Luteolibacter flavescens: one gene and its partner. The protein of the gene in region 2 binds, or shares a complex with, the protein of the main gene of each other region. Links are inferred from orthologs where the notes say so. Each region holds a gene or a part of one and is shown on either strand. Other genes may lie near its edges.

Region 1 (4,960 bases), on a different replicon or contig from region 2:
TCCAGCGACCTGCGAATCTCGCGGGCGAGCACCGGGCGGGCCAGCGAGCGCGCCCGGTTTCCGGACCCCTGCAAGGCCAGCATACGGGCGGAGGCGTGCTTCGGCATCAGGTCCGTCACTTCCTTCAGCCGCTGCTGGGTCGCCTGATGCGCCACGAAGGTCCCCAGCGGCTTGCCGTCGCCCACCTTGCGGATTTCCCCGAAGCGCTTCATCGCATCGCCAGCGGGGCCCTGCGGAGCCGCAGCGGCCAGATTGCAAAGCTCGTCCACCGTGCTCGCCAGCACCACCTCCCGCTTCATGAAGAACGCGGCGTCATTCATGGTCAGCAGCGCAGGCAGGAATTCCGCGGCCTGGTCCGGCAGGATCAGACGGCCACCGCCCGGCATCTCGGACAGGGCTCGCAGCGTCTTCCAGAACTTCGGCGGCAGCTCCAGCTTTCCACCCTCCCCCACTTGAGCCAGCGTGATCGCCGTCGGCATCTCACCCGTCAGCGCGCCCTCCAGCAGCAACGCCGCCGTGCCGGATAGAGCGGTCCCATTCCGCGACAGCGAGTAGGACGACTTCCCAAATCCCAGCGAAACGGTCAGCCCGGCGGGCAGCGTCCCGTGGCGGGCCTCCATGGCCTTCTCCAGTGCTTGGAAGGGCTTGGCCATCCGTTGGGTGAGGCCCTCGCCCGGGATCATGAGCTGCGTGCGCCCCTTGCCGGAAATCTCACCGTGAAAGGTCACCTTCAACGCTTGCAGGGACTCCACGCCGGTCTCCGCATCATGGACCCACACGGGCATGGCTGCCTCCAGGTCCGCCAATGCGAGGCCCAGAACGGCCTTCTGGCCGCCGTCTTCGGGCTCCGGGGGCGTCGTGTCCGTCGGCTCCGGATCGGCGGGCTTCACGGCCTCCTTGGGCGTGCGGAAGGCCTCCTTGGGCGTGCGGAAGGCCTCCTTCGTCGCCACCCAGTCCTTCCACGCCCCAAGCTCGCTGACGCGTTCCTTTGACTTCGGATGGCCGGGGTCCGCCACGGCCAGCACGTCACCCAGGCAGGCTGCCAGCGCATTCGCGTCCGCCCCGGCCTCCGGCATCTCCAGCCAGGAAAGCGTCTGCCAAGCGCGGGTGCGGGCGCGCTCGATCTCCTTGCTGTCGGGGGAATCCGGCATGTCGCCCTTCTCCGCGGCGGCGATCAGGTCGCGCGCCTGGCGGTTCGCCGGATCCAGTGCCAGCGACAGCGCGGCCATCTGGGCCACGGAGCGCAGTTCATCCGGCTTCTCCGCCTCCTCGGCAGCGGCCAGCACCGAGATCTGCCGGGAGAGCGCCGTCATGGTGTCCACGTCCACCGGCAGCTTGTCCCGTCGGAAAGGCACGGGGCCCTCGGCAGGCGGCACGAAGTCCGCGACCGCCGGCATCATCATCGCCGCACTCCACATCAAAATCCCCCGCGAGAAGCATCGCATGGCAGTCATCTTAATCCCCCGATACGGGGTGCCGCGAGGGAGAATTGCGCCGGGAGGCGTCACTCATCATCAATTTCCCGATCGGCAGGCCGCCATCGCCATGCATGGAAGGCATTTGCAATTCCGCCCGATCTGCCACTCCGGCCTGCCCCGCCCGTCCCATCGTCCGCATTCTTCGTGATTGGAAGATCGGCGATTGGTGATTCCTTCTTCCCGCATGCCGCTGCCTGCCGATCTCCGCCACACCACCCGCGAGGAAGTCATGTTCTTCGACACCGACATCGGCGGCGTGGTCCACAACATCGCCTACCTGCGGATGATCGAGACCTGCCGCACCAAGCTCGCCGGGCTGATGGGCATGGACCTGAAGGGGATGTCGGATACCAAGCTCTTCCCCGTCGTCGTCCGAACGGAGATCGACTACCGGCGTCCCGCCACCCTCGGCGATGCCTTGGTCATCCACGGCCGCCTCGACGAGGTCCAGCGCGCCCGCTTCTGGTGTGCCTTCGAGGTCCGCCGCGAAAGCGACGACGCCCTCCTCATCACCTGCCGCCAGTGCCTCGCCCTCGTCCAAATGCCCGAAGGCAGGCCCGTCCGCCTCCCGGCGGAGTGGAGCCTAGGCGAAGCCTGAGGCTCCGCTGCTCCCCCTTGGGAGCGCGTGCCACCGGCTCGCTTGGCCGGTAGGAAAGCCAGTAAAGGGTCGTCCTAGCGGCAGATTCAGGCACCTCTCGCCGGTGCCGGCAGTCCCTACCGTCACTCCCCTTCCCCTGCCTTCGCAACGCTCTTGCGGGCACCCTTCTCCATCCAAACGGCGAGGATCGCGACGTCAGCCGGGGTGATGCCGGAGATCCGGGATGCTTGGCCCAGCGTGGCCGGACGGATGCGGCCGAAATTGACCTGCGCCTCCTTCTTAAGTCCCCGGATGGCTGTGTAATCGAGGTCTGCCGGGATCCGCTTGTCCTCATGGCGGGCCATGCGTTCCACCTGCACCTGCTGGCGCTGGAGGTGGCCCTCATACTTCAGCTCGGTCTCGATGAGTGGCCAAAGTTCCACGTGGAACTCTCCACGTAGTTCATCAGGGAGCATTTCGGCGGTATTCTCCACCCGGCGGAACCAGTGATCGAGCTTCACTCCCTCATTCACCGCCTGCCGCCGGGCCCAGCGAAGGGCGCGCTCCAGCTCGGACTGCTTGTGGCGTATGCGCTCCACGCGCTCGCCATGGGCAAGGCCGAGATCGGCAGCCAGCGGTGTGAGACGGAGGTCGGCATTGTCCTGACGGAGCAGCAGGCGGAACTCCGCCCGACTGGTGAACATCCGATAAGGCTCCGTGCAGCCCTTGGTGACGAGGTCATCCACCATCACGCCGAGGTAGGCTTGGTCGCGGCGCAGGATCAGATCCGGCTTTCCAGCCACCTTCAGCGCGGCATTTGCCCCTGCCAGAAGCCCCTGCCCTGCCGCTTCCTCGTAGCCAGAAGTCCCGTTGATCTGGCCGGCGAAATAGAGGCCGGAGACCAGTTTCGTCTCCAGCGTGGGATGAAGTTGGGTCGGCGGGCAGTAATCATACTCCACCGCATAGCCGGGCCGCAGGATCTCGCACTTCTCCAGCCCCGGAATAGTGCGGAGGAAATTGAGCTGCACCTCGTAGGGTAGTGAGGTGGACACCCCATTGACGTAATATTCATGGGTGTGGCGGCCCTCCGGCTCGAGGAACACCTGATGCCGATCTTTCTCCGCGAACCTCACCACCTTGTCCTCGATGGACGGGCAATAGCGCGGTCCCACCCCCTCGATCACCCCGCAATACATCGGGGACTGGTCGAGATTACCGCGGATGATGTCATGCGTGGCAGTGTTCGTGTAAGTCACCCAGCAGGGCATTTGTTCCACGTGGAACTCAGAATCTCCCCATGGATTCAGCGTGAAAAGGTCATCCCGCTTCTTTGTCAGGGTGTCCGCGAGGTAGGAGAAGAGCGGTGCCGGGGTATCACCATCCTGGGGCTCGCACTTGGTGAAATCGAGCGATCGGGCGTTCAGACGGCAGGGTGTGCCGGTCTTAAAACGTTCCACGTGGAACCCTAGACGCTTCAGCGAGTCGGAAACCGTGCTCGTGGCATCGCCCATGCGACCTCCCTTTTCATTCCGCAGACCCACGTGCATGAGTCCGCGCATGAAGGTCCCCGCAGAGAGAACCACTGACGCCGCCTGGATCTCCATGCCGAGTGACGTGGTAATGCCCGTCACACAGTCGTTCTCGACGAGAATGTCCGCGACATTCCCCTGATGAAGCTCGATGCCGGGGGTGGATTCCAGCACCCACTTCATACGGAATTGGTAGGCCTTCTTGTCGCACTGGGCGCGCGGCGCACGAACCGAGGGGCCCTTGGACGCATTCAGCATGCGGAACTGGATGCCCGTCGCATCCGTGTTCAGGCCCATCGCTCCGCCAAGCGCATCGATCTCACGGACCATGTGCCCCTTGGCCAGCCCGCCGATGGCGGGGTTGCAGGACATCTGGCCGATGGTATCCAGATTCTGCGTGAGCACAGCCACCTGTGCGCCCAGACGGGCGGCAGCGAGGGCGGCTTCCACACCGGCGTGGCCGGCACCGATGACGAGGACGTCGTAGCGCTTGGGATAGCGGAACATGCGAGGGCGGGCACCCTACCCGGGCGAATGCAGCGCGGCAAGAGTAGGGAGAAATGACAACGCTTCATGTTCCACGTGGAACGGCCAATCTAGACGCTGCTCTCCCAGATGGTCGTCCGATTCACGGCAAAGGCAGGAAAGGCCACCTCCGAAAACCAGTCCGTCCGAACCCCGGGAAAATGGATCCGGCAGCAAGGCGATGACCTGCTCGTAGGCCTCCCGATCCTCATCCTCATACACCCTGATGACGCTTCCATCCTCAGCAATGCGGAAACACAGGCAGATCTCATCCACGGAATAGAGGTCCTCCTTGAAGACAAAAATCTCAAGGATCGCCGACCAAGGAACAAGCCTCCCTGCGACGCCCAAGCCTGGTGAAGTGACTTCTACTCCTGCCACGCAACCCCACGATCCTACAATCACCGGGGCGATGCAATCCCGGACCACAGCTTGGCAAGCTAGCGCATTTTCGGCTCGCCCGGGTGCCCCTGATGAGGCAGGGAAAGGCATGCAACGCCCTTGGATTCCAGCCCTCGTGCTGCTGGCTCTCTTGATCGCTTTCCGGTGCCTCGGGGCCGCCTATCCGATGGAGATGCCGAATTTCCAGCCGCTGCCCGCGCTGTTCCTGTGCAGCATCATCTTCCTGCGCGGCACGAAAGCCTGGGCACTGCCGGTGATCGCTTGGCTCGTCAGCAATCCCCTCGCGAGCATGCTCCAAGGCTACTCGCCCTTTGCCCATGGCGGAGTCAGTGTTGCCTTCATCACCCTTCTACTGACCGGCGCACTCGCCCTCCCGCTGCGGAAGTCCCCTTCCCCGGGCGTCGTGATCGGTGGCGGCCTCGCTGCGGCGCTGCTCTTCCACCTCGTCA
Region 2 (6,089 bases):
CATTCCACGGAGCACCGTGACGCCCGCCATTCGAGATCCACAGCAGCGTCGAGGGAAAGTCCGCCGGGTTCTTCAGGGAAAACCACACGTAGCCGTCGAAGACCGCGGCAGACCACGCGAAAGGCTGCTCCTCCGTGGCAGGCTCCGCATGCATCATGACCGAGTCGTCGAAGCCTTGGCGCGCCGGGTACTTCGAGACATCGGCAGTGCCGCCGGTTGCAAGCGGTACCTCACGGAGATCCGTGAAGGTCGCGGAGGGCTTCAGCGCTCCGTATTCGCGATTCAGCGGGTTTGAAAATAGCCCCTGATAGACCGATCCCCAACGGAAAGGCGACACGCTGACAAGCCCCTCGCCCTCGGTGAGACGGGAAAAGTCCATCACCGGGTGATTGCCGTAGCTGTAGTCGCCCTCGACCCCGGAAATACGATGTTCGCAGTAGATCGCGGTTTCGCCCTCCCGCAAAATGACAATTTTCTCCAGCCATCCACCACTATCTTGGTCGTCCATGCCAAGGTGGAGGCGATCGTCGCCGCCGGCCACGATCTTCCACTCCGCATTCGCCGCGACGCCGTGGGGAGGCGCACTCTTCTGACCACCAAAGGGAAAGCAGAGGAAGTCCCCGCGCAGGACGGTCAAGAGCGGAGGAAGCGCGGAATCCACCTCATCCGGCGTCCAGGGAGCCAGCGCGTAGGGAGAAACCGTGCGCTCACCGAGCTGGAACTCTACCGGTGCCATGTGCCCGGCACGGCAGGAAATCCACAATGAAACCCCGCCTAGGGAGAGCTTCCAGCTTGGTTCGCCATGGACAAGATCGTTCATTGATGAGCGCGATTCAGAAAAAACCTCACAAAAACGGAAGCAAAATCACATGACCTATAAAAATGAGTAGCCGCCCGGCACTCGGAAAACTAGTCACTGACCTACCATGAACATCGGCTTCAATCTGCTCCTCTGGACCCCGGCCCTTCAGGAAGACCAGTTCCATCTCCTCTCCTCCCTCAAGGGAGCCGGCTACGATGGCGTGGAGCTGCCGATCTTTTCCGCGGACACGGAGCACTACAAGGTGGTGGGCAAGGCACTGGCCGACCAAGGCCTGCGCTCGACTGCCGTGACGGTCATTCCGGATGAAGCCCACAACCCGAGCAGCGCCGAGGCCGCCCACCGCGCCGGGGCCGTGGACTACCTTAAAAGCATCGTGGACTCCTGCCATGCCGCCGGCACGGAGATCCTCATGGGCCCCTACCACCAGCCGCTGGGCGTCTTCACCGGCAATGGGCCGACCCCCGACGAGTGGAGCCGCGCCGCCGAGGTGCACCGCGAGGTGGCAGAGTATGCCCAGCAGGCCGGCGTGAAGCTGGTCATCGAGTGGCTGAACCGCTTCGAGTGCTACTTCATCACCACCATGGCCCAGGGTGCCGAATACTCCGCACTGGTGAACCATCCGAATTTCACGACGATGTTCGACACCTTCCATGCGAACATCGAGGAGAAGGACCCTGCGGCATCGCTGCGGAAGCACATCGGCAGCGTGGGCCACGTCCATATCTCCGAGAACGACCGCGGCACCCCCGGCACGGGCAATGCCGCCATTCGCGAGAGCATCCAGGTACTCAAGGAAGTGGGCTACGACGGTTGGCTGACCATCGAGGCCTTCGGCCGCTCCCTGCCGGAACTCGCCGCCGCCACCCGCGTCTGGCGCGATCTCTTCCCCGAGCCCGAGGAAGTTTACACAAAGGGCATCGCGTATATCCGCGAGTGCTTGAAGTGAGGCTCTTCGATCTCCCGGCCCAAGAGAATTGCTAGAGGACGCGTGGCATTCACACGGACGCGGTAATGTCACATTCATCAAAGCTGATCTTTTTGGAGGGCCCGTCCGGCTCCGGAAAATCCTCCCTCGCCAACGCGTTGCAGGAGTTACTGCTTCCCACGATGTGGCTCAGCTTCTCGATGGACACGCTCATCTACACCCTCCCGCCAAGCGTCCTTCACCGATGCAATTCGGCCAACGATTGGTCGGGAGTGGACGGCAGGGCGATTGGGGCGGCAGCCCTGCGTTGCCTGAGGGCCTTGGTCGAGTGCGGGAACAACGTCATTTTCGATCTCTGCATCCCGAGCCGCAAATTTGCCGATACGCTTCAGACGGATCTCCGGGACCTTTTCCCGATCACGGTTGGGGTGCGTTGCGAGTGGAGTGAGATCAAGCGCCGCACGCTCCAGCGTGGGGATCGCAGCTTGGAAGAGGCTGAACGCTCCTTCAGGAATCAGCACCAGCTAGAGAGCTATGATCTTGTCATCGATACGACAGCGATCAGCCCTCAAGATGCCGCCGAAAAATACCTCACTTCCCGATACAAAACTGGCTGAAGATCGCGCCAAGAATGTCCTCGGTGTCTACCTTGCCGACGATTTCGCCCAGTGCGTCCAGTGCTCCGCGAAGCTCAAGGGCCGCGAGCTCTGGGGCGGCGGCGCTTTCTAACAGGACCTCTGCCGTCTCCAGCGATTCGTCGGCCCGTCGAAGGCAGTCCCGGTGACGCGTATTGATCGCCACCGAGTGTTCGCCCCAATCCGCCTCACCGAGATCCAGCGCTTCACGGATGGCCCGGCGGAGATCATCGAGACCAGCCCCGGTGCTGCACGACAGCCGGATGCCAGCATGCTCCGCCCACTCGGCATGCTCGCCCAGGTCGGCCTTGTTCAGCACGGTTACGGCGCGGTTGCTCTCCGGTAGCTCGACCGAACTATCTGCGGCAGGCAGCGACGCATCGCGGACGACCAGCAGGAGATCGGCGCGGCCGGCCTCATGAAGCGTGCGGCGAATGCCCTCCCGCTCGATGCCGCCCGCCTCATCCCGCAGGCCGGCGGTATCGACGAGCCGGAGCGGGACGCCATCGAGGATGATCGTCTCCTCGATCGTGTCGCGGGTGGTCCCCGCCTCATCGCTCACGATCGCGCGTTCGCTGCCGAGCAGGAGATTGAGCAGGCTGGATTTCCCGGCATTCGGACGACCGCAGATCACGGTGCGGACGCCTTCGCGGAGGATCCTCCCCTGCTCCGCCGTCGCGAGGAGCTTCGCGATGCCCTCGCGGACAGATGCAACCCGCGCGAGGAAAAGGTCGCCGGTATCCGGGTCGATGTCCTCCTCCGGGAAATCGATCCACGCCTCAAGGTGGGCGACCACGCCGATGAGATCCTCGCCGAGACGCACGGCCTCGCGCCCGATTCCCCCCTCAAGCTGCTCGTGAGCGGCCCGCAACGCCAGATCGCTCTGGGCGGAGATCAGGTCCATGATTGCCTCGGCCTGCGTCAGGTCCAGCTTGCCATGGAAGAATGCGCGCTCGGTGAATTCACCAGGACCCGCGGATCGGGCACCACACTCCAGCAAACGCTCCAGCACCCGGCGCGTCACGAGACGCCCACCGTGGCAGGCGATCTCCACCACCGGCTCGCCCGTGAAGCTGCGGGTGCCGCGGAAGACGGTGATCAGCACGTCATCCAGCACGCGCCCCTCGGCATCGCGAACCTTCGCACGGGTCGCCCGGCGTTCCCCGGCCCGGCTCGCCGCTCCAGCACAGGCACGATCCGCCACCTCCTCGGCTTGTGGCCCGGAAATGCGGATCAGCGCAACTGCCGCGGTGCCTCCACCGCTGGCGAGCGCCGCGATGGTATCGGTGGACTCGGTCATCTGCGAGTGGTGTCCACCGCTTGACCGCCGATGCCAAGGAATTCCCAGCAAATGAAGCGCTTCACCGCCAATTCGGGCACGGGATCCTTCGTCCACTCCAGCTCGATCGTCGCCGTGCGGGTCTTCGGTCTGGCGTCCTTCACGCCGCGCCAGTTCAGGATGGAAAGCGCGCGCCCGGCCTCGGAATCGACCGGTGCATCCACGCGCGCCGAGTCCGTCTTGTGCGCGGGATCGACCATGCGGTAGGTCTTCATGCCGGTGCGGTCCTTGCCCTTCTCCGGCACGTCCTCCACCACGAAGAGCCGGAAGATGCCGCTGGCACCGGGATTCGGCAGTTCGGTGAAGTCACGGAAGGTGCGGTGCTTCGTCTGGACAAATGTTTCCCAATCCAAGCGAAGGCCATCCGGCGTGCGCTTGAAGAAGACGTGGGCCTTGACGGGCTCCGAGGTGAAATTATCCGCACGGGCGAGTGCCGAGAAGAGCAGGTCGGGCGGCTGCAATCCGAGCTGCACCTCGATCGGCGCGAGGGGCGTGAAGAAGTCGCGCATCTCGAACTGCGGAGGCTGATCGTAGCGCATCATGAAGATGCCGCGCTTCCGGTCATCAATCGGGAGTTGCTCGACGGAAAACCCAGTCAAAGGGGTGTCCGAGTCATCAATGCGACCCGGCCCGTAGAATTGCTCCATGGTCTGCAGGAGGTCGCTGCCGTTGATGGAAAAGGCGGCCTTCCCGGAAGCCGAGTCGGCGACCAGGAATTCGGAAAGGATCTGGCGGGCCTCGGTTTGCCAGCCGGTTTCCAGATACTCCTTCTCCCGCACCTGAGCCTGCGCGCTGGTGTTCAGCCTTGGATTCCCGGCTGTGCGCTGGGGATTCAGCCACTTCGGCAGGATGATCCAGACGGCAACTCCGGTGGCCATCAGCATCATGGCCACGAGGCACGGGACGAGGACGCTCCGCCGTGAAGCGGGCTTCGCGGCTGCTTTACGTTTCTTCTTCTCCGCAGGAGCCTCCGTAGCCGGGGCTACGGCAGCCTGCGCCGGTGCAGCAGAGGCCGCACCCTGCCCCACGGGCTGTGAAGCACCAGATGTAGCCACAGGAACCTGCTGGCCATGGAGCGCCTGCTCCTGGGCCATCGCCTTCTGGACTTCCAGAGTCTGCTTCGCGGCGAACATCCGTTCCACCGCCATTGCCTTTTCCGATTGGAGGGCCTGCTCGGCGAGCCGCGCCTTCCGGGCGGCCTCGGCCTGCTCGCGCTCCGCCGTGCGGACTCGCTCTTCGGCAGCGGCTTTTTCGGAAGCACGGGCCTTCTCCATCGCCTGGGTCATCGCTTTCTCCTCGGCGAGGGCCTGCGCGGCGGCACGGGCGCGATCCGCAGCCATCACCCGCTCGGCGGCGAGGGCGCGCTCAGCCGCGGCGGCCTTTTGCTCGGCAGCAGCCTTCTCCTCCGCGAGGGCCTTCTCCGTAGCCAATGCCCGTTCTGCGGCGGCCAGCTTCTCTTGATCCTTTGCGCGCTGCTCGGCGATCTCCCGCCCTGCGGCTGCTTGTGCCTCAGCGCGGGCTTTTTCCTCGGCGACCAGCCTCTCCGCTTCCGCCTTCGCGCGCTCGGCAGCCACGGCTTTATCCGCGGCCAGCTTGGCATCGGCGCGTGCCTTCGCTTCGGCGAGTCGGCGCTCTTCCTCGGCCTTGGCCCGCTCGGCAGCCAGTGCCGCCTCGGCGGCGGCCTTGGCTTCGGCGCGCGCCTTTTCCTCGGCCAGGCGTCGATCCTCCTCCGCCTTTGCACGCTCGGCGGCGAATGCCTTCTCAGCGGCAGCCCGAGCCTCGGCACGCGCCCGCTCCTCAGCCTTCGCGCGTTCCTCTTCCAGAGCTTTTTTCGCTGCGACCGCTTGGGCCTGGGCCCGGGCCTTTTCTTCTGCCAAGGCTTGGGTGATCTCTGCCATGCGCGCCTCGGCGCGGGCTTTCTCGGCGGCCAGCGCTTGTTCCGCAGCCTTGGCGCGCTCGGCAGCGGCGGCCTTTTCCTCCGCCATGGCACGCTCCGCAATCAGCGCCCGTTCGGCCGCGGCGGCGCGCTCGGCAATGAGCGCCCGCTCGGCGGCCAGCGCTTGCTCGGCGAGGCGGGCTTCTTCGGCAGCCTTTGCCTTGCTGGCGGCTTCCGCCTTCTCTCGCGCGAGGATAGCCTCCATCTCGCGCGCCCGTTCCTCGGCCCGGGATTTCTCCTCGGCCAAAACCCGCTCGGAAGCCATGGCTCGCTCGGCCTCCTTCGCCCGTTCCTCGGCACGGGCTTTCTCCTCGGCCAAGGCTCGCTCCGCAGCGAAGGCCCGCTCCATCGCAGCCGTCTTCGCCTCGGCCTCGGCCAATTGCCGAGCGTGGACCTTTTCCACCTCGGCGGCGATCTCCGCGGCACGTGCC

The links. The genes of interacting proteins can lie anywhere in the genome.
Region 1: the proteins of mnmE (region 2) and mnmG are in contact, whole or in part, in a solved structure (PDB 9HIP), measured with the Escherichia coli proteins. The link is inferred for Luteolibacter flavescens from one-to-one orthologs.

The regions. Positions count from the first base shown.
Region 1 is NZ_JAPDDS010000002.1:213,358-218,317, reverse strand. What follows is about bases 1,646-4,533. They hold mnmG (tRNA uridine-5-carboxymethylaminomethyl(34) synthesis enzyme MnmG), read right to left. Parts: upstream 4,092-4,533; coding sequence 2,199-4,091; downstream 1,646-2,198. Other genes in these bases: OKA04_RS04380 (hypothetical protein), read right to left, coding at 4,107-4,490; OKA04_RS04390 (acyl-CoA thioesterase), read left to right, coding at 1,646-2,076. Also shown: OKA04_RS04395 (hypothetical protein), read right to left, coding at 1-1,454; more of OKA04_RS04390, read left to right, coding at 1,645-1,645; OKA04_RS04375 (DUF6580 family putative transport protein), read left to right, coding at 4,600-4,960. UniProt on the Escherichia coli protein: NAD-binding protein involved in the addition of a carboxymethylaminomethyl (cmnm) group at the wobble position (U34) of certain tRNAs, forming tRNA-cmnm(5)s(2)U34.
Region 2 is NZ_JAPDDS010000001.1:760,102-766,190, forward strand. Bases 1,512-4,511 are described here. They hold mnmE (tRNA uridine-5-carboxymethylaminomethyl(34) synthesis GTPase MnmE), read right to left. Parts: upstream 3,684-4,511; coding sequence 2,340-3,683; downstream 1,512-2,339. Other genes in these bases: OKA04_RS03175 (sugar phosphate isomerase/epimerase family protein), read left to right, coding at 1,512-1,769; OKA04_RS03180 (phosphotransferase-like protein), read left to right, coding at 1,835-2,365; OKA04_RS03190 (hypothetical protein), read right to left, coding at 3,680-4,511. Also shown: OKA04_RS03170 (hypothetical protein), read right to left, coding at 1-820; more of OKA04_RS03175, read left to right, coding at 927-1,511; more of OKA04_RS03190, read right to left, coding at 4,512-6,089. UniProt on the Escherichia coli protein: Exhibits a very high intrinsic GTPase hydrolysis rate. Involved in the addition of a carboxymethylaminomethyl (cmnm) group at the wobble position (U34) of certain tRNAs, forming tRNA-cmnm(5)s(2)U34.